Regions from separate parts of the Nonomuraea sp. NPDC051191 genome, predicted to be linked through region 2. Evidence: riboswitches for the same ligand, from Rfam matches in the RefSeq annotation. Region 2 holds a riboswitch; each other region holds the start of a gene.
What was found. A riboswitch is a leader RNA that binds a small molecule or an ion and turns the genes downstream of it on or off. The one in region 2 is predicted to bind thiamine pyrophosphate.
Positions count from the first base shown of each region.

Region 1: it holds a riboswitch for thiamine pyrophosphate, as region 2 does, so the genes downstream of both, thiC (phosphomethylpyrimidine synthase ThiC) here and ACIA8R_RS16205 (FAD-dependent oxidoreductase) in region 2, are expected to answer to the same signal.
Region 3: it holds a riboswitch for thiamine pyrophosphate, as region 2 does, so the genes downstream of both, ACIA8R_RS02565 (purine-cytosine permease family protein) here and ACIA8R_RS16205 (FAD-dependent oxidoreductase) in region 2, are expected to answer to the same signal.

Region 1 covers NZ_JBITEZ010000007.1:88,985-95,153, reverse strand. Annotated here, with positions in the region: gene ACIA8R_RS21300 (SDR family oxidoreductase) at 1-806, shown strand, start outside; gene thiC (phosphomethylpyrimidine synthase ThiC) at 817-2,295, opposite strand; TPP riboswitch at 2,288-2,400, opposite strand; gene ACIA8R_RS21290 (class I SAM-dependent methyltransferase) at 2,436-3,056, shown strand; gene ACIA8R_RS21285 (glycosyl hydrolase family 95 catalytic domain-containing protein) at 3,016-5,259, opposite strand; gene ACIA8R_RS21280 (hypothetical protein) at 5,319-5,669, shown strand; gene ACIA8R_RS21275 (universal stress protein) at 5,672-6,169, shown strand, end outside.
Region 2 covers NZ_JBITEZ010000005.1:277,819-283,987, forward strand. Annotated here, with positions in the region: gene ACIA8R_RS16190 (thiazole synthase) at 1-603, opposite strand, end outside; gene thiS (sulfur carrier protein ThiS) at 596-796, opposite strand; partial or broken gene ACIA8R_RS16200 (FAD-dependent oxidoreductase) at 1,054-2,013, opposite strand; partial or broken gene ACIA8R_RS16205 (FAD-dependent oxidoreductase) at 2,179-2,433, opposite strand; TPP riboswitch at 2,402-2,518, opposite strand; gene ACIA8R_RS16210 (FAD-dependent oxidoreductase) at 2,571-3,740, shown strand; gene ACIA8R_RS16215 (Rv2175c family DNA-binding protein) at 3,771-4,145, shown strand; gene thiE (thiamine phosphate synthase) at 4,123-4,776, shown strand; gene ACIA8R_RS16225 (polyprenyl synthetase family protein) at 4,839-5,906, opposite strand; gene metF (methylenetetrahydrofolate reductase [NAD(P)H]) at 5,992-6,169, shown strand, end outside.
Region 3 covers NZ_JBITEZ010000001.1:541,387-547,555, reverse strand. Annotated here, with positions in the region: gene ACIA8R_RS02570 (methylated-DNA--[protein]-cysteine S-methyltransferase) at 74-646, shown strand; gene ACIA8R_RS02565 (purine-cytosine permease family protein) at 632-2,011, opposite strand; TPP riboswitch at 2,002-2,115, opposite strand; gene ACIA8R_RS02560 (rhodanese-like domain-containing protein) at 2,167-2,490, opposite strand; gene ACIA8R_RS02555 (DNA-formamidopyrimidine glycosylase family protein) at 2,517-3,395, opposite strand; gene ACIA8R_RS02550 (TenA family protein) at 3,433-4,038, opposite strand; gene ACIA8R_RS02545 (GPP34 family phosphoprotein) at 4,061-4,708, shown strand; gene ACIA8R_RS02540 (LCP family protein) at 4,755-6,014, opposite strand.

The DNA.
Region 1 (6,169 bases), on a different contig from region 2:
CGGGGGACATGTCCCCCGAGCCGCGCGACGAGATGCGCGGCTACGAGGGCAGGAACCTGCTGGCGGGCAAGAGGACGCTGATCACCGGTGGTGACTCGGGCATCGGCCGGGCGGTGGCGGTCGCGTTCGCCAAGGAGGGCGCGGACGTCGCCATCGCCTACCTCGACGAGCACGACGACGCCAACCACACCCGCGGCCTGGTCGAGCGGGAGGGGCGGCGCTGCGTGCTGCTGCCCGGCGACCTGGCCGACCGCGACCACTGCGTGGCGGTCGTGGAGCAGGCCGTCGCCGAGCTCGGCGGCCTCGACGTGCTGGTCAACAACGTGGCCTACCAGGCGCCGGTGGACTCCCTGGAGGAGCTCCCGGACGAGCAGTGGGAGCACACGTTCGCGGTCAACATCCACAGCTACTACCGCGTCACCAAGGCCGCGCTGCCGCACCTGCGGGAGGGCTGCGCGATCGTGAACACCTCCTCGATCAACGGCCTGCGCGGCAACAGGAATCTCATCGACTACGCCGCGACGAAGGGCGCGATCAACGCCTTCACCTACTCCATGGCCCAGAACCTGGTCGAACGCGGCATCAGGATCAACGCCGTCGCCCCCGGCCCGGTCTGGACGCCGCTGATCCCGGCCACGATGCCGGAGGAGAAGGTGGAGACGTTCGGCGCGCAGGTGCCCATGAAGCGGGCCGCCGACCCCGACGAGATCGCCCCTTCGTACGTGTTCTTCGCCGCCGACCGGCTGTCCTCGTACTACACGGGTGAGGTGCTGGCCCCGATCGGCGGCGAGACGCTGCCCGGCTGACCGCGGCGGGCTACAGGTAGATCGTGCCGCCCTTCCGGGTGAACTCGGCCGCCTTGTCGGCCATGCCCGCCCGTACCTCGTGGCTGAGCTTCATCGAGCAGAACTTCGGGCCGCACATCGAGCAGAAGTGCGCGGTCTTGGCGGGCGCGGCGGGCAGGGTCTCGTCGTGGAAGGCGCGGGCGGTGTCCGGGTCGAGCGACAGGTCGAACTGGTCCTCCCAGCGGAACTCGAACCGGGCGTCCGAGAGCGCGTCGTCCCACGCCTGGGCCTGCGGGTGGCCCTTGGCCAGGTCCGCCGCGTGCGCCGCGATCTTGTACGTGATCACGCCGGTCTTGACGTCGTCCCGGTTCGGCAGGCCCAGGTGCTCCTTGGGGGTGACGTAGCAGAGCATGGCGGTGCCGTACCAGGCGATCATGGCGGCGCCGATGCCCGAGGTGATGTGGTCGTAGCCGGGTGCGATGTCGGTGACGAGCGGGCCGAGGGTGTAGAACGGCACGTCGTCGCAGAGCTCGCGCTGCAGGTCGACGTTCTCCTTGATCTTGTGCATGGGCACGTGGCCGGGGCCCTCGATCATCACCTGCACGTCGTGCGCGTGCGCGACCTTGGTCAGCTCGCCCAGGGTGCGCAGCTCGGCGAACTGGGCCTCGTCGTTGGCGTCCGCGATCGACCCCGGGCGCAGGCCGTCGCCCAGCGAGAACGTCACGTCGTAGCGGGCCAGCAGGGCGCACATCTCGTCGAAGTGCTCGTACAGGAAGCTCTCGCGGTGGTGGGCCAGGCACCAGGCGGCCATGATCGCACCGCCCCGCGAGACGATCCCGGTCCTGCGGCGGACGGTCAGCGGCACGTGCGCCAGCCGCACGCCCGCGTGCACCGTCACGTAGTCGACGCCCTGCTCGCACTGCTCGATCAGGGTGTCGCGGTAGACCTCCCACGACAGCGCCTCCGGACGCCCGCCCACCTTCTCCAGCGCCTGATAGATCGGCACGGTCCCGACCGGTACGGGCGAGCTGCGGATGATCTGCTCGCGGGTCTCGTGGATGTTCGGCCCGGTGGACAGGTCCATGACCGTGTCGGCGCCCCAGCGGGTGGCCCAGGTCATCTTCTCGACCTCCTCCTCGATCGAGGAGGTGACGGCCGAGTTGCCGATGTTGGCGTTGATCTTGACCAGGAAGTTCCTGCCGATGGCCATCGGCTCGGACTCGGGATGGTTGACGTTGGCGGGGATGACCGCCCGGCCGGCCGCGACCTCCTGCCGTACGAACTCGGGCGCCATGCCCTCCCGGACGGCCACGAACTCCATCTCCTTGGTGACCACCCCGCGCCGCGCGGCGCCGAGCTGGGTGACCGGGGACCCCCACGCCGAGCGGTCGGTACGCGACGGCCCTGAGGTGTCGTAGAGCCGCACCGACGTGCCGTTCGACAGCCTGACCTCGCGCATGGGCACCTGGAGGTCACCGATGTGGATCTTGGAAAAGCGCGCGTCGCTCATCGCGCAAACTCCCTTCGCCGGCATTATCCGGAGCAGGTTCTGGCGGTCGGCGGCTGGCAGCCGTCCTCTCAGCCCGGTCCACACCGGGCTCCCGCGTTGGTCACCGCGATCATAACCTCGCGCGTGGCAGGATCAAGGGGATGTCTGATCCCATTGCGCACACGACCGCCACCTACGACGTCATCGCGAACCAGTTCGACGAGCGGTTCGCCGCTCCTCTTCCTTCGTTCGCGGCCTTCCGCGAACGGTTCGCCTCATCCCTTCCCGCCGGAGCCACGGTCGCCGACCTGGGGTGCGGCCCCGGGCGCGAGTCGGCCTGGTTCACCGGACGCGGCCTGTCCACCGTGGGCGTGGACCTGTCGATCGGGATGGCCGCTCTCGCCGCCGGGCGAGGCGTTCCCACCGTCCTGGGCGATCTGCGGCACCCGCCGCTGGCGCCCGCGTCCCTGGACGGCATCTGGTCGGCCGCGGCCCTCGTGCACGTGCCGTCCGAGCAGACCGAGTCGACGTTGCGCGCCTGGCACGCGACACTGCGCCCCGGCGGGGTGCTCGCGCTGACCACCGCCCTGGGCGACAGCGAGGGGTGGGAGCCGGTGCCCTACCGGACCGAGTACGAGCGCTGGTTCGTCCATCGCGACGCCGGCGACCTGCTCACGGCGCTGGACTCGGCCGGGTTCGCGGTCGCCTGGCACGAGTCGAGCGTGACCCACCGCACCTGGTTCAGCGTGCTGGCGACAGCGCGTAGCTCTCCCCTGCCCTAGTCTCCAGGTCGAGCGCGAACCCGGGGCCGCGCAGCCGGGCGGTCCCGCCGCGCGCCGACGTCAGCCTGACCTCGGCCGGCACGCCGTCCGTCCAGGTCACCCCCACCGAGAAGCCGCCGCGGGCGCGCAGCCCGTCGAAGGAGCCCGCGCGCCAGGCGGACGGCAGCGCGGGCAGCAGCTCGACGACGCCGGCGTGGCTCTGGAGCAGCATCTCGGCCACCCCTGCGGTCGCGCCGAGGTTCCCGTCGATCTGGAACGGCGGATGCGTGTCCCACAGGTTCGGCAGCGTGCTGGACCGCAATTGCCCGCTCAGCATGCTCAGCGCGCGGTCGCCGTCCTTGAGCCGGGCCCAGAAGTTGACCTTCCAGGCCATGCTCCAGCCCGTGCCTCCGTCGCCGCGGGCTTCGAGGGTCGTACGCGCCGCCGCCAAGTGCTCGGGAGCGGTGAGCTGCGTGCCGGGGTGCAGGGCGTAGAGCTGGGAGACGTGCCGGTGCCGGTCGGCGGGGTCGTCGAGGTCGGCCTTCCATTCCTGGAGCTGCCCCCAGGAGCCGACGCGCAGCCCGGGATCGAGCCGGTCGGCCGCCGCGCGCAGCCGTCCGGCGAACTCGGCGTCCACGCCGAGCGTCCGCGCGGCCTCGGCCGTGCAGGCGAACAGGTCCCGGACGATCTGCTGCGGCATGGCCGCGCCCGCGGTGAAGTCGCCGTGCTCGGGCGAGTAGGCGGGCGAGACGACCAGGCTGCCGTCGCGCACGTCGGGACGCAGGTTGGCCAGCCAGAACTCGGCGGCCTCGCGCATCGCCGGGTAGGCGTGCCCGCGCAGGTAACCCTCGTCGCCGTCGAACAGGTAACGCTCGTAGAGCTGGCGCACCAGCCAGCCGGCCGCGTCCGGCATCCAGAACGACGTGGGCCAGTCGTGCACCCCTGTGAACCCGAACGGGTTGGTGTTGGAGTGCACCACCCACCCCTCGGTGCCGAAGATCGACCTGGCGGTCTCGCGTCCGGGCGCGCGCAGCCCCGCCACGAACTCCTGGTACGGCACCGCCGTCTCGGCCAGGTTCGCCGGCCCGGCGGGCCAGTAGTTCATCTGGAGGTTGATGTTGGTGTGGTAGTCGGACTCCCAGGGCGGCGAGTTGGACGCGTTCCACACCCCCTGGAGGTTGGCCGGCAGCGAGCCGGGGCGGGAGGAGGCGATCAGCAGGTACCGGCCGTACTGGAAGTACAGCGTCTCCAGCGCCTTGTCGGACGGGCTCGCGGCCCCTTCGTAGCCGGCCAGCAGGCGGTCGGTCGGCAGGTCGGGCATGATCTGGCCGAGGTCCAGGCGGACCCGGCCGAACAGCGCCCGGTGGTCGGCCTCGTGCTCGGCCCGCAGCTCCCCGTACGGCCGGCGCGCCGCCGCGTCCACGGCCGCCGTGACCCGCGCCGCCGGGTCCGGGCCCCGGTAACCGGGATGGACGGGCGCGTGGTCGGTGCCCGCCGAGAACACGAACACCGCGCTGTCGGCGCCGGTCACGACGACGCGGTCGCCCTCGTCCGTACGGGTGCCGCCCTCGGTCAGCACCTGGACCTGGCCCTCGTACACCAGGCCGTTGTCGGCCAGCACGCCCCGGACGCGCAGCCGTCCCGCCTCGGCGGTCACTTCCTCCCCGCCTGGGTGCGCTGTGCCGAACCGTAACGTGAACCCCACCCGCCCCGGGCGTGCCGCCGTCAGCCGTCCGACGATGACCTTCGCCGGGTACGAGGCGAAATATTCCCTGGTGAGCACCACGCCGTCGGCGTCCTCGTACGTCACGGCGGCCACCGCCGTCTCCAGGTCGAGCGTGCGCCGGTAGCCGCCCGAGAAACCACCGGTCACGTCGAGCAGCAGCTCACCGAAATTCTGGTACGCCCCGAACCCGGGGATGTGCCCCACCGTGCTGTAGGACGGGTTTCCGAGGATTCCGGCCACTTCCTCCGGCGCGACCGAACCCCGCTCGTCGATCATCCGGCGCACGGCGTCCAGCGCGCCGGGCCGCTCCTCGGGCCAGTTCCCCGACGCGCCGGGCTCCGCGCTGCCCGGACCGCCGGTCCACAACGACTTCTCGTTGAGCTGGACGCGTTCCGTCCCGAGGGTCCCGAACACGCACGCGCCGAGCGCTCCGTTGCCGATCGGAAGGACGTGTCCTTCCCAGTCGGGGGCGGGCTCGTCGTACCGGAGCGTCAGCATGGCGATCAGCCTAAGGTTTGACGATCGCCCCTGGCGGTACGGACCCCCTCAGGGGAACTATGATGAAGATCGCCGCTGTGGCCGCGATCGTGGCTCTGACCACGATCGGACCGGCTGCCGCCTCTGGGGACGGCATCGAGCAGCAGGAAGTGAGCAAGCAGCAGTACCGGATCCTGACCGCCCAGTGCCGCTACGCCGACACGCAGGCCCTGCGCGCCAAGTGCAGGCAGGCGGTCCAGGAGAACTACCGCATCGGCCGGCGCAACCGTTCACTCGACTGCCGGACGTACTCCGGCGTGACGGTCTGCGGCGAACTACTCCTCAGCAGGACCGAGCGCGCGTGCATCGACGAGTCCACCAGACAGGGCTTGGCGTACCGCCGCGCCGAAGTGGAATGTTACGTGGCCTGACCATGATCGTCGCAGGTGTCGACGGCTCGCCGACCGGACTGCTGTCCGTCGACTGGGCCGCCAAGGAGGCAGTGCTGCGCGGGGTGTCGCTGACCGTGGCCCACGTGGTGCCCGACTGGGTCTGCCGCCCGATCTCCGGCCGGTACGCGGAGGTGGGCAAGTGGATGCGCGACGGCGCCAAGGAAGTGCTCGCGGCCGCCGAGCGGCACGCCCGCGAGCAGGGCGCCGAGGTGACCACGGAACTCGTGCCCGGCGATCCCCGCGCCGCGCTCATCAAGACCGCCGAGCAGGCCGAACTGCTCGTCGTCGGCAGTCGTGGCCTGGGCGGCGTCCGTGGGCTGCTGCTCGGCTCGGTCGCCCACGGGGTGGCCGCGCACGCCCACACGGACGTCGTCCTGGTCCGCGACCCGCCCGCCGTTCCGCGCGGGGAACTGGTGGTCGGTGTGGACCGCTCCGAGGGGAGCCTGCGCGCGCTGAAGTTCGCCTTCGCCGAGGCCGAG
Region 2 (6,169 bases):
CGCGTCGCAGCCCAGCTCCATGGCCAGGGCGGCGTCGCTGGCCGTGCCGATGCCCGCGTCGAGGATCACCGGCACCGCGGCGGCCTCCACGATGAGCTCGATGTTGTGCGGGTTCCTGATGCCGAGGCCCGACCCGATCGGCGCGCCCAGGGGCATCACGGCCGCGCAGCCGGCCTGCTCCAGCCGTCGCGCCAGCGCCGGGTCGTCGCCGATGTACGGCAGCACCACGAACCCGTCGGCCACCAGCCGCTCGGCCGCGTCGAACGTCTCGATCGGGTCGGGCAGCAGCGTGCGCTCGTCGGAGATGACCTCTAGCTTGACCCAGTTCGTCCCCAGGGCCTCGCGGGCCAGCCGGGCCGTCAGGACGGCCTCGCCCGCGGTGAAGCAGCCCGCGGTGTTGGGCAGCACCTTGATGTCGCGGCGGCGCAGCACGTCGAGGACCGAGCCGCGGGCGCCGGGGTCGAGCCGCCGCATGGCCACCGTGGTCAGCTCGGTGCCCGAGGCGGCCAGCGCCTGGTCGAGCACCTCCAGGGAGGGCGCGCCGCCGGTGCCCATGATGAGCCGGGAGGAGAACTTCTCCCCGGCGATGATCAGCTCATCCACCCTGCACCGCCGTCAGCACCTCGACGCGGTCGCGGTCGCCGAGCGCCGTCGTCTCCCACGAGCTGCGCGTCACCACCTCGTCGTTCACGGCCACCGCGACCCCGGTGGTGGCGGTGGTCAGCGTCCGTACGGCCTGGGCCACGGTGGTGCCGTCGGCCACCTCGTGCGCGGCGCCGTTGATCGTCACAATCATGAAATATCCCGAAATCTCGCGGGCGAGCACAGCGCGGCCAGCTCGCCCTCCTCACCCGTCAGAATCCCCACACCCGGCAACGACCCCGCCCCGCGTGACGCCACCCCTGAGGACGCGGCCGCCCCTGAAGACGCCGCCCCTGAAGACGCCGCCCCTGAGGACGCGGGCCCCCCTGGAGACGCTGTCCCTCGGGACGCTGCCGCCCCTGAAGACGTTGGCCCCTTGGGGGCTGCCCCTGATGGCGGCGTCACCGTGGTGGGGGTCGCAGGGGACGGTGTCGCCCCGGCAGGTGTCGTGAGGGTTGCTGTGACCAGGGCCGCCGTGAGGGGGGCCAGCAGGACCCCGCCCCGGTGGTGGCCGGTCGCCAGCACCAGCCCGGGAGCCTCGCCCGGCCCGATGATCGGCAGGTTGTCGGGGGTGCCCGGCCGCAGCCCGGCGACCACGTCGGCGACCTCCAGCTCGGTGACGCCCGGCACCAGCTCCCTGGCGTCCCGCAGCAGCTCGTAGAGCCCGCCGGCGGTCACCCGGGTGTCGAACCCCAGCTCCTCCTGCGTGGCCCCGAGCACCAGCTCGCCGTCGCCCCTGGGGACGAGGTAGACGGGGGCGCCGTGCACCATCCCGCGTACGCACCGCCCGAGCAGCGGCTGCGGCGAGCGCAACCGCATGATCTGTCCCTTGATCGGCCGTACCGGCACGCCGGCCAGCTCTCCGCTCCACGCCCCGGCGGCCAGCACCACGCAATCGGCCGCGATCTCCCGCACGGCGGCGCCAGGCTGACCCGGGTCGGGTTCGAGGCGCACACCGATCACGGCACCCGCCGCGGCCCCGGTCATCGCCCCGATCCCAGCGCCGGTCCCAGCACCGATCCCAGCGTCGGTCCCAGCGTCGGTCCCAGTGCCGGTCCCAGTGCCGGTCGTGGTGTCGCCGTCGCGCAGCAGCCCGGTCACCCGCGCCCGCACCAGGGGCACGCCCAGCCGGTCGAGCGCGGCCAGCAGCGCCGCCGTGACGCGGCGCGGGTCGACCCAGGCGTCACCGGGGGCCAGCAGCCCGCCGCGCACCGACGGGGCCAGCATGGGCTCCAGGCGGCGGCACTCGCGCCCGGTCAGCCGCTCCACCCGGAGCCCCAGCTTGTCCATGAACGCCGCCAGGTCGTCGAGCGCCGCGAGGTCGTCGGCCCCGAAGGCGACGTCGAGCGTGCCGTCGGCGCGCAGGTCGAGCCCCCGGCGCGCGGCCTCCATCGACCCCGCCTCCCCGGCCACCCGCCCGAACCCGCCGCCGAACCCCGAGCCGGTCTCACTGCCGAACCCCGCGCCGAAGCCCGAGCCGGTCCCACCGGCGAGCCCTGTGGCGAAGCCCGCGGCGGACCCGTCGTCCAGCCCCGCGTCGGCGGCCAGCTCGGCCGCGAAGGACGGCCACCGGCTCAGCGACGCGGCCCCCAGCCGCAGCAGCGGCTCCTCGGTGTAGGCGACCTCGCTGACGGGGGCGAGCATCCCGGCCGCCGCGTAGGAGGCCCCGCGGCCCGGGGCCGGGTCGACCACCGTGACGGGCGACCCCGCACGGGCCAGCCGCCAGGCGATCGACAACCCGACGACCCCGCCGCCCACGATCACATTCATCCGCGCTCCCTTCGCCGGCATGATCCGGATCAGGTGTCTTGCGGTCGAAGGCCCGTTCAAGCCTTCCTCTCAGCCCGGTGACGGCCGGACTCCCGCGCGTCTTGCCCTCCCAGCCTACGGCCTCGGTGCGACGCGCCGGCACCGCCCCCGTTATGGTCATGAACGTGAACCATGTCGTAGTGGTGGGAGCGGGCCTGGCCGGGCTGCGGAGCGCCGAGGCGCTGCGCGGGCGCGGCTTCACCGGACGGATCACGCTGATCGGCCAGGAGCGCCATCGGCCCTACGACCGCCCGCCTCTGTCCAAGGCCGTCCTGTCGGGCGCCGCCGACTCCAGCTTCCTAGAGGCCGACCTCGACGCGCTGGAGATCGACTTCTGGCCCGGCGTCACCGCCAAGGCCCTTCGCCGGGGCGTCCTGGAGACGACCGAGGGCGAGCTCGGCCATGACGGCCTGGTGATCGCCACCGGCGCCGAGCCGATCACCGTGCCCGGCGACGGCCCCCAGCACGTCCTGCGCACCCTCGACGACGCCCACGAGCTGCGCGCCGGGCTGGTGGCCGGGGCGCACGTCGCGATCATCGGCGCGGGCTGGATCGGCGCCGAGGTCGCCACCGCCGCCCGCAAGGCCGGTTGCACGGTGACCGTGATCGAGGCCGGCCCCACCCCGCTGGCCAACGCCGTGGGCCCGGAGATCGGCGCCCGCACCCTGCACTGGTACGACGGCATCGACCTGCGCCTGAACACCATGGTCGACGAGGTGGACGAGGGCGGCGTACGGCTGGTGGGCGGCGAGTTCGTCCAGGCCCACGTGGTCGTCACCGGCATCGGCGTGCGGCCCGCCATCGAATGGCTGGCCGGTTCCGACATCGACCTGCACAACGGCGTCGTCACCGACGAGCACCTGCGCACGTCCATGCCGGGTGTGGTCGCGGCCGGCGACTGCGCCGCCTGGTGGTCGCGCCGCTACGGCACCCGGCTCCGCGTCGAGCACTGGGACACCGCGCTCGGCTCGCCCGAGGTCGCCGCCGCGACCCTGCTGGGCGAGGAGGCCGTCTACGATCCGGCGCCCTACTTCTGGTCCGAGCAGTTCGGTCACATGGTCCAGTACATCGGCCACCATCCCTCCGGCGACCGCCTGGTCTACCGGGGCGAGCCCGAGGGCAAGTGGTCGGCCGTCTGGCTGACCTCGGGCGACACCCTCGCCGCGGTGCTCGCCGTCGACCGGCCCCGGGACTACGTGCAGGGCCGTAGGATCATCGAAGGCGGTCACCGCCTCGACACAGAACGCCTGGTAGATCCAGAGGTCCCCCTACGGGATTGTGTTGTTTGAGCAAGGACGGCATGTGGTAGTTGTGGTTTCGTGACGCTTTCTGTTGCACAGATCGACCGGGAGACCGACCAGCTCGTCGACGAGTGGCTCACTCTCCCCGAAGTGGCCTCACGCCTCGACCTTTCGATCGGGCGGGCCAAGCAACTCCTCAAGGACCACAAGCTGCTCGGCGTACGCCGCGGCGGCGGCGGGCCGCAGGTGCCCGCGGTGTTCCTCGACGGGAAGGACGTGATGAAGGGCCTGCCCGGCACACTGACCGTGTTGCTCGACGCCGGCTACGACGACGTGGAGTCGCTGCGCTGGCTCTTCACCCCAGACGAGTCCCTGCCGGGGTCGCCCATCGAGGCGATCAAGGCCGGCCGTCACACGGAGGTCAAGCGGCGTGCCCAGGCCCTCGGTTTCTGAGGCCCGCCTCTATCTCTGCACCGACGGCCGCCGCGACCGCGGCGACCTGGCAGAGTTCCTCGATTCGGTGCTGGCCGGCGGCGTGGACATCATCCAGCTGCGGGAGAAGGGCCTGGAGGCACGCGAAGAACTCGCGCTCCTGGAAGTCTTCCGCGACGCCTGCGACCGGCACGGCAAGCTGCTGGCCGTCAACGACCGGGCGGACATCGCCTACGCCGCCCGGCCCGACGTGCTCCACCTGGGGCAGGACGACCTTCCCGTGACGGTCGCGCGAGAGATACTCGGCGACGACATCGTCATCGGCCGGTCCACCCACTCCATCGCCGAGGCGTCCGCCGCGGCCGTGGAGGAGGGCGTCGACTACTTCTGCTGCGGCCCGATCTGGCCCACGCCGACCAAGCCGGGCCGCCACGCGCCCGGCCCGGCGCTGCTGCGGCACGCCGCGTCGCTGGGGTCGGCCTCGGACCCGGAATCGCCGCGGCCGTGGTTCGGGATCGGCGGCATCGACCTCGCCAACCTCGACGAGGTCATGTCGTACGGCGTGAGCCGCGTGGTGGTCGTACGCGCGATCACCGACGCGGAGGACCCGGGGGCGGCGGCGGCCGAGTTCGCCAAGCGCCTGAGCCCCTGAACCGACCGGGCGCCCGTCCTCGACGGGCGCCCCAGGCCAGGTGCCCGGCCAGAGTGCCGGGGTCAGGTCTTGCGGGACGTCGCGGCGATGGCCAGCTCGGTCAGCGCCGTGCGCGCCTCGGCGGTGACGGGCGCCTCGTCGAGCGCGGTCAGGGCGTCGGCGAGATAGCCGGCGATCAGGTCTTCGCACTCCCGCAGCGCGCCGGTGTCCGTGATGATCTCGCGCAGGGCGGTCACCCCGTCCTCGTCGAGCGCGGGGTCGCCGAGCAGCCTGCGCACCGTCGCGGCCGACTCCGGCGTGGCCGCGGCCAGGGTACGGGCCACCAGCATCGTGCGCTTGCCCTCCCGCAGGTCGTCGCCGGCCGGCTTGCCGGTCTGGGCCGGGTCGCCGAACACGCCGAGGATGTCGTCCCTGAGCTGGAAGGCGATGCCGACGCGGCGGCCGTAGCCGGTGCACAGCTCGTCCATCCACGGCTCCAGGGCGGCGGCGGCGAGCACCAGGCCGAGCCGGAGCGGCTGCTCCACCGAGTACTTGCCGCTCTTGAACAGCGCCACCCGCAGCGCCGACTCGAAGGTGTTCTCGCCGTGGGCCTGCTCCAGCAGGTCGAGGTACTGGCCGCACATCAGCTCGGTGCGCATGTGGTCGTGGACGGGCTGGGCGGCGGCCAGCGACGCCGGCGGCAGGCCGCTGGTGCGCCACATCTCGCCCGACCACACCAGCAGCAGATTGCCCAGCAGGATCGCGGCGCCCTCGCCGAACTGGTCGGCCGAGCCGTGCCAGCCCTCCTTCTCGTGCAGGGTCTGGAAGCGGCGGTGGGCGGCCGGCATGCCCCTGCGCAGGTCGCTCTTGTCCATCACGTCGTCGTGCACGAGCGCGCTGGCCTGCAACAGCTCCAGCGACGCGGCGGCGGTGAAGATCTCCGGCACGTCGGTGCCGCCCGCGCCGCGCCAGCCCCAGTAGCAGAACGCGGGACGCAGGCGCTTGCCGCCGGCCAGCAGGTCGCCCGCGGCGGTGCGCAGCGGTTCGAGTTCGGCGTCGCCCGAGGCGGGCAGTTGCCGTTCGACGAACTCCCCCAAGGCGCGCTCCACCTGGGTGCGCAGGGCGTCCATGCTCGCGGCGTCAGTGGTCATGCCTTGAGACTAGTGGGCGCGGACTCGGGTTCGGGTCCCCGGTCTAGGGGCGGTCGACCCGGACACCGGCCTGTACGCTTGGTGCATGGCGCTTGGTCGACCCTCCGTCCTGCCCGATCGTGTCCCCACCGTCCGCGAGCTGCTCGCCACCGGTGGCCGGTCGTTCTCCTTCGAGTTCTTCCCCCCGAAGACCGACGAGGGCGAGCGGCAGCTCTGGAAGGCGATCAGGGAACTGGAGTCGCTGCGGCCCACGTTCGTCTCGG
Region 3 (6,169 bases), on a different contig from region 2:
GGTGGGTCTGACGGGCGATCCGTCCGATACGCTGCGCTCACGAAGATTCCGGTGGCTGAAACGGGTGAGAGGCATGTCGAGCAGCGACCTCGATGCCCTGCTGAGAGTGACCTCCAACACCTACAAGGGCGAGGGCCCGCCGCACATCGCGTTCGGCACCTACGACGGCGCCGTGGGCAGGCTGGTCCTGGCGGTCACCGGGAAAGGCATCGCGGCCTGCAGTTTCGAGTCCGAGAACGTCGTGTACGAGCGGGTGGCCAAGGAGGTCGGCACGTTCATCGGGCCCGACGCCCGCCGTCTCGACCCGGTGCGCCGGGAGCTCGACGCGTACTTCTCCGGGCGGCTGCGCACGTTCGCCACGCCGGTCGACCTCGCGCTGGCCACGCCGTTCGCCCGTAGCGTGCTGCAGAAGACCATGGCCGTCCCCTACGGCACGACCACGACGTACGAGGAGATCGGCGCGAGCATCGGACGGCCGCGCGCGCTGCGCGCGGTCGGCAACGCGGTCGGCGCCAACCCCGTCTGCGTGATCGTGCCCTCCCATCGGGTGGTCCGTGAGGACGGCGAGCTCGGCGACTACGCCGGAGGCGTGGCCGCCAAGCAGCACCTGCTCAACGTCGAGCGCCGCGTCTCAACGGCCCGCTGACCGGCGCAGGCCCCTGGTGAGCCCACCGGTCAGCCCACCGGTCAGCCCACCGGTCAGCCCACCGATCAGCAGGGTCACCAGGGCGGCGACGAGCGCGCCGCCGAGCGCGCCGTTCATCCACGTCTCCCGTGTGAAGCCGACCGCGTCGCGGGCGGCCGCCCAGAAGTCGTCCCAGCCGGCGACGGTGGGCGTCGAGGTGGTGAACCAGTAGGCGGCGAAGCCGAGCGCCCACGGCAGCAGCATCAGCCAGCGCGAAGGCGCGTCCTCGGCGGTGTTCCAGCGGGCGGCGCCGCCGAGCACGAAGTAGTCGACGGCCAGCACCGCGAACATCGGCACGAACACCGCGCCGATCACGCCGAGGAACGCGCCGTAGGAGGTGACGTCCACGACCAGGGCGATCGCGGTGGTGAGCACGCCGATCGCGGTGGAGACGACCCGCCGGTCGACCTTCGGCATGAGGTTCTGGAGCGAGACGGTGGTGGAGTAGACGTTGGCGAAGGACTGGTCGGTCTCGCGCAGCACCAGGATGCCGAAGAACAGCGCGCCCAGCGGCGCCACGACGAACGGCTGGAACACGACCATGCCGTCGGCCTGGACCGCCTGGGCGCCCGCGATGGCCACCGCGTACACGCCGAGGGCCAGGCAGGCCACCTGGGCGACGGTGTAGCCGCCGACGACGCCGGTGAAGGCGGCCCGGCTGGAGCGCGAGTGCCTGGCGAAGTCGGCGGCCATCGGCACCCACGACACCGATAGGGCGATCACGTAGTCGACGGCCGGGGCGAAGGCCGTCCACGACCCGCCCGTGTACGTCGGCGCCTCGCCCAGGAACGACACGGTGAACCAGATCAGCGACACGATCACGCCGACGGTCACGTACCGGCGCAGCAGCCTGATCGACCCGAGCGGCCAGACGGCCAGCGCGGTGGTCAGCACGCCCGCCACCACGACCCACATTTGGTACGGGACGTCCCCGAAGATGGCGTTCGCGGCCTTGGCGATCACCCAGAGCTCGAAGGCCCCCCAGCCGAGCATCTGCACGATGTTCAGCACGGACGGGACGTACGACATCTTCGCCCCGAACAGCCCGCGCAGCAGCACCATCGCCGGCCGCCCGGTCTGCGTGCCGGGAATGGCCGACAGGCCCACCATGGCGGTGCCGATGAGGCTGCCGACCACGGCGGCCGTGAGCGCGGCCACGAGGCTGAGCGGCGCGCCGCCCAGCGGGTCGATCAGGATGAGCGCCCCGGAGAAACCGAGGAGGCTGACGCCGAGGTTGGCCCAGAGCGCGCCCTGGTCGAGGACGCCGAGGGTCTTGGGGGGCGCGCCGTCAAGGGTCAGCGGTACTTCGTCGACGACATGCGTCATCGCACACTCCCTACGCCGGCATTACCCGGACAGGTTCAGGCGGTCGGCAGCGGCTGTGTTACTGCCCTCTCAGCCCGGCACCCCGAGCTCCCGCGACTATGCAGTTGGCGCCCTCATCATGCCTCAATGGCGGCAGAACCGCCACAGTGGGGCATTCAGGCCACGAACGGCTGCTGTCCGGTCTCGCTGACCATCGGACGGCGGGCGAACTCCCACGACTGCATGCCGCCGCCCACGTTGACGGCGTCGCGCCCGAGCTGGTTGAGCCACGCCGTGACCTGCATCGACCGGCCGCCCACCCGGCACACTACGTAGACGGTGCGGTCGGCGGGCACCTCCTCGACGCGGCCCTGGATCTGCGACATGGGGATGTGCACGGCCTCGGGGGCGTGGCCGGCCAGCCATTCGTCCTGTTCGCGGACGTCGAGCAGGTAGGCGTCGTCGGGAACGGCGGTGGCCTCGATCTCTGGAACGGTCATGCTTCCATCATCCCGCGCCCCGGACCCTACTTGAGCAGGCGCGACATCCGCCGGTCGGCCAGCGGCCTGCCGCCCGTCTGGCAGGTCGGGCAGTACTGGAGCGAGGAGTCGGCGAACGACACCTCGCGGATCGTGTCGCCGCACACGTCGCACGGCTGGCCCGCCCGGTTGTGCACGCGCAGCCCGGACTTCTTCTCCGCCTTGAGGTCCTTGGCCGCCAGCCCGTGCGCCCGCTCCACGGCGTCGTGCAACGTCGTCACGATGGCCTCGTGCAGGTCGGCGATCTGCGCGTCGGTCAGCGTCGCCGCGATCTTGAACGGCGACATCCTGGCGGCGTGCAGCACCTCGTCGGAGTAGGCGTTGCCGATGCCGGCGATCACCTTCTGGTCGCGCAGCAGGCCCTTGATCTGGGCACGGTTGCCGCCCACGATGCGCTTGAGCGCCTCGACGGTGAAGGCGTCGTCGAGCGGGTCGGGGCCCAGGGCGGCGACGCCCGGGACGTCCTCCGGCTTGTCGGTGACGTAGACGGCCAGCCGCTTCTGCGTGCCGGCCTCGGTCAGCTCGAACCCGGGGGCCAGGCCGTCGTCGTCGGGCGCCAGCCGTACGCGTACGGCCAGCGGCCCCTTGCCCGGCCGCACCGGCCGCGCGCCGGACAGGTCGTCACGCCAGCGCAGCCAGCCGGCGCGGGCCAGGTGGATGATCAGGTGCAGGCCGTCGCAGTCGAGGTCGAGGAACTTGCCGTGCCTCGACACGCCCGTGACGGTGAGCCCGCCGAGCGCGGTGACCGGCGGGTCGAACGTCTTGAGCGCCTGGAAGGCGACGACGTCCACGCCCGCGATCGAACGGCCGACCGCCCGCTCGCGCAGGAAGTGGGTGAGCGACTCCACTTCGGGAAGTTCCGGCATGCCACCAGGGTATGGCGCGCGCCGGGCCGTCACGCGACTACGGCACGTCCCAGAAGGCGAGTTCGTGGGCCATGCCCTCGGTGAACAGCGCCTCCGCCCGTACAGGATCGGGGTCGGCCTCGTCGATCATCTGCCCGATCCGTACGGTCAGCGCCGCGAAACCGGGATCGGCGTACGTGTCCACCCAGGCCCGGTAACGCGGCTCGGCGGGCGGGTTCTCCGCAAGGATCTTCCCAAGACTCGAATATCCCCACATGCACGGATAAAGCGCGGCCAGCCCCTCCCCATAAGACCCCGCCGCCTCCAACAGGAACGCCGTGTACGCCACACACGCCGGCCCCTTCACCGCGTTGTCCAGGTCGGCCCCGAACTCCGCCGACAACGACCGATGCAGGCGCAACTCGTCGTGGTACGTCGCGTGCGCCAGATCCACCAGGTCCCCCAGATGCCCGTCCGGCGCCTGCCAGGCCAGCCTGGAGAACACCCGCACGTAGTCGAGCAGGTACAGGTAGTCCTGCTCCAGCCAGGACCGGAAGACCGGCTCCGGCAGGTCGCCACGCCCGATCCCGGCCACCGTGGGATGGTCGAGCTGCGCCTGGAGCAGCGGACGTCCGATCGCGTGAAGTTTTTCCGAAATGCTCATGCTGGGAGGTTAGTGTCGAGGCATGACCGTGACGATCGCCGAAGAACTCCTCCTGCTCGCCTACAGCGAGGAGGAAGGCAGGCAGCTCATCGGGGGCATCCAGCTCGACCCCGCGCTCGGCGGCGCGATCCTCGCCGAGCTGGCCGCCGCGGGCCGCGTGGAACTGGCCGACGACAAGGTGACGGTCAAGGACCCGGCCCCGCTGGGCGACGAGGAGCTCGACGCCGCCCTCGCACGCATGGCCGAGGACGGCAAGGCCAGGAAGCCCGCGTGGTGGGTGCAGCGGTTGCAGTCGGGCAAGCTGCGCTGGCGGCTGCTCACCAGGCTCGCCGAGTCGGGCGTGCTGGCCGAGGAGCGCAGGAAGGTCCTGGGGATCTTCCCGACCACCCGCTGGCCGGAGTCCGACCCTCAGGTGGAGGCCGACGTGCGCGAACGCGTGACGGCCGTCCTCACCGGCGCCGAGCCCGACCAGCGCACGGCCACCCTGATCGCGATCATGTACGCGGCGAAGCTCGACCTCAAGGCGTTTCCCGGCGCCGACCGCGGGCGCGTCAAGGAGATCGCCGAGGGCGAGTGGGCCGGCCAGGCGGTCGCCAAGACGATCAGCGCCATCACGGCGGCCGTCATCCTCACCACCACCACCGCCGCGACCGTCGCCGCCACGAGCTGATCCGCAGTCCTGTGAGGCGCGCCGGGAGCGCGCCTCAGGGGACGGGTCAGCCCGCGTCCACGATCTCCTTCGGCACCGGCTTGTCGGCCTTCAGGGCGTCGAAGAGGGCCAGCGCCTTGAGCCGGTCCCACTTGACCGCCGCGCCGCCGCCCGCGACGATCTCGTTCCCGCCGAACGGCACCACGGTCGTGACCGGGCTGTCGCCCATGGCCAGCCCCAGCGAGAGCATGTCGAACGCGCCCGTGCTCGAGTCCACCTCGACGGCGTCCGTGGCGCTCATGGCCAGCGGGATCGACGTGAACGGGTTGATCAGCACACCGGGGCTGGCGGCCTTCTTCACCACCGCGCCGAGGAACTGCCGCTGCCGCTTGGTGCGCTCGAAGTCCGGCAGCGCGCCGCCCTTGCGGGTGCGCACGTAGCCGAGGGCCTGGGAGCCGTTGAGCACCTGCTTGCCCTTCTTCAGCTTGAGCCCGGCCTTGGGGTCGTCGACGTCGGCCCGGACGTTGATCTCGACGCCGCCGACGGCGTCCACGATGCCCACGAACCCGGCGAAGCCGATCTCCATGTAGTTGTCGACGTGCACGCCGGTGACGGTCTCGACCGTGCGCACCAGCAGCTTCGGCCCGCCGGACGCGTACGCCGCGTTGAGCTTGTCGCGCCCCCGCCCCGGGATGGTCACGGCCGAGTCGCGCGGCAGGCTGACCAGGGTGGGCTTGTCGCCGTTGTCGGAGATGTGCAGCAGCATCATCGAGTCGGTGCGCTGCCCGACCGCGCGCCCGGTGGCCAGCTTCTTGCGCTGGGCCGCGGTCAGGCCCTTGCGGCTGTCGGAGCCGACCAGCAGCCAGTTGGTGCCGGGTGTGTCGGCGGGACGGCCCTCGTACTCGTCGAGCACGCCGTCGATGCCCGCCAGTCTGGAGTCGACCCAGAAGAACAGGCCCACGGCCGCCACCAGGAGCAGCGCGACCAGGCCGGCGACGATCTTCAGCACGGTCCCGCCGCGCACCCGTGGCCTTCTGGGCCCGCGCGGCCCCTCCGGCGTGGGCTCGTCGTCCGACGACCTGAGCGGTTTGACCGGGCTGTTCCCGGCGCGCTCCCGCCCGTAGACCTTGCCGCCCGATCTGGGAGGCGGCGGGGACTGCTGCTCGTCGGAGTAGGCGGGCAGCTTGTGGGTGGGCGCGTTCGGCACGCCCGGCGGAACCTGGTGGGCGGGTGCGCCACCGGAGCGGGGACCGTCGCCGGGCCTCGGTGGCAGCGGGCGGCCGTCGCCCGGCGAGCGCATGGCCCGCGTACGGTCGTCCTCAGACACTTCGCCTTCTTCCCTTCGATTTGCCATAGACGCTACGTCCAACCCCCTTGCAGTGAAGACATCTCACCAAGTTTCTCCCACGGACAAGTACACAGAACTAGCGGAGAGTCACTGCGGAAACATAGACGCGGACTGCGTCGTTAGCGTTATGGACG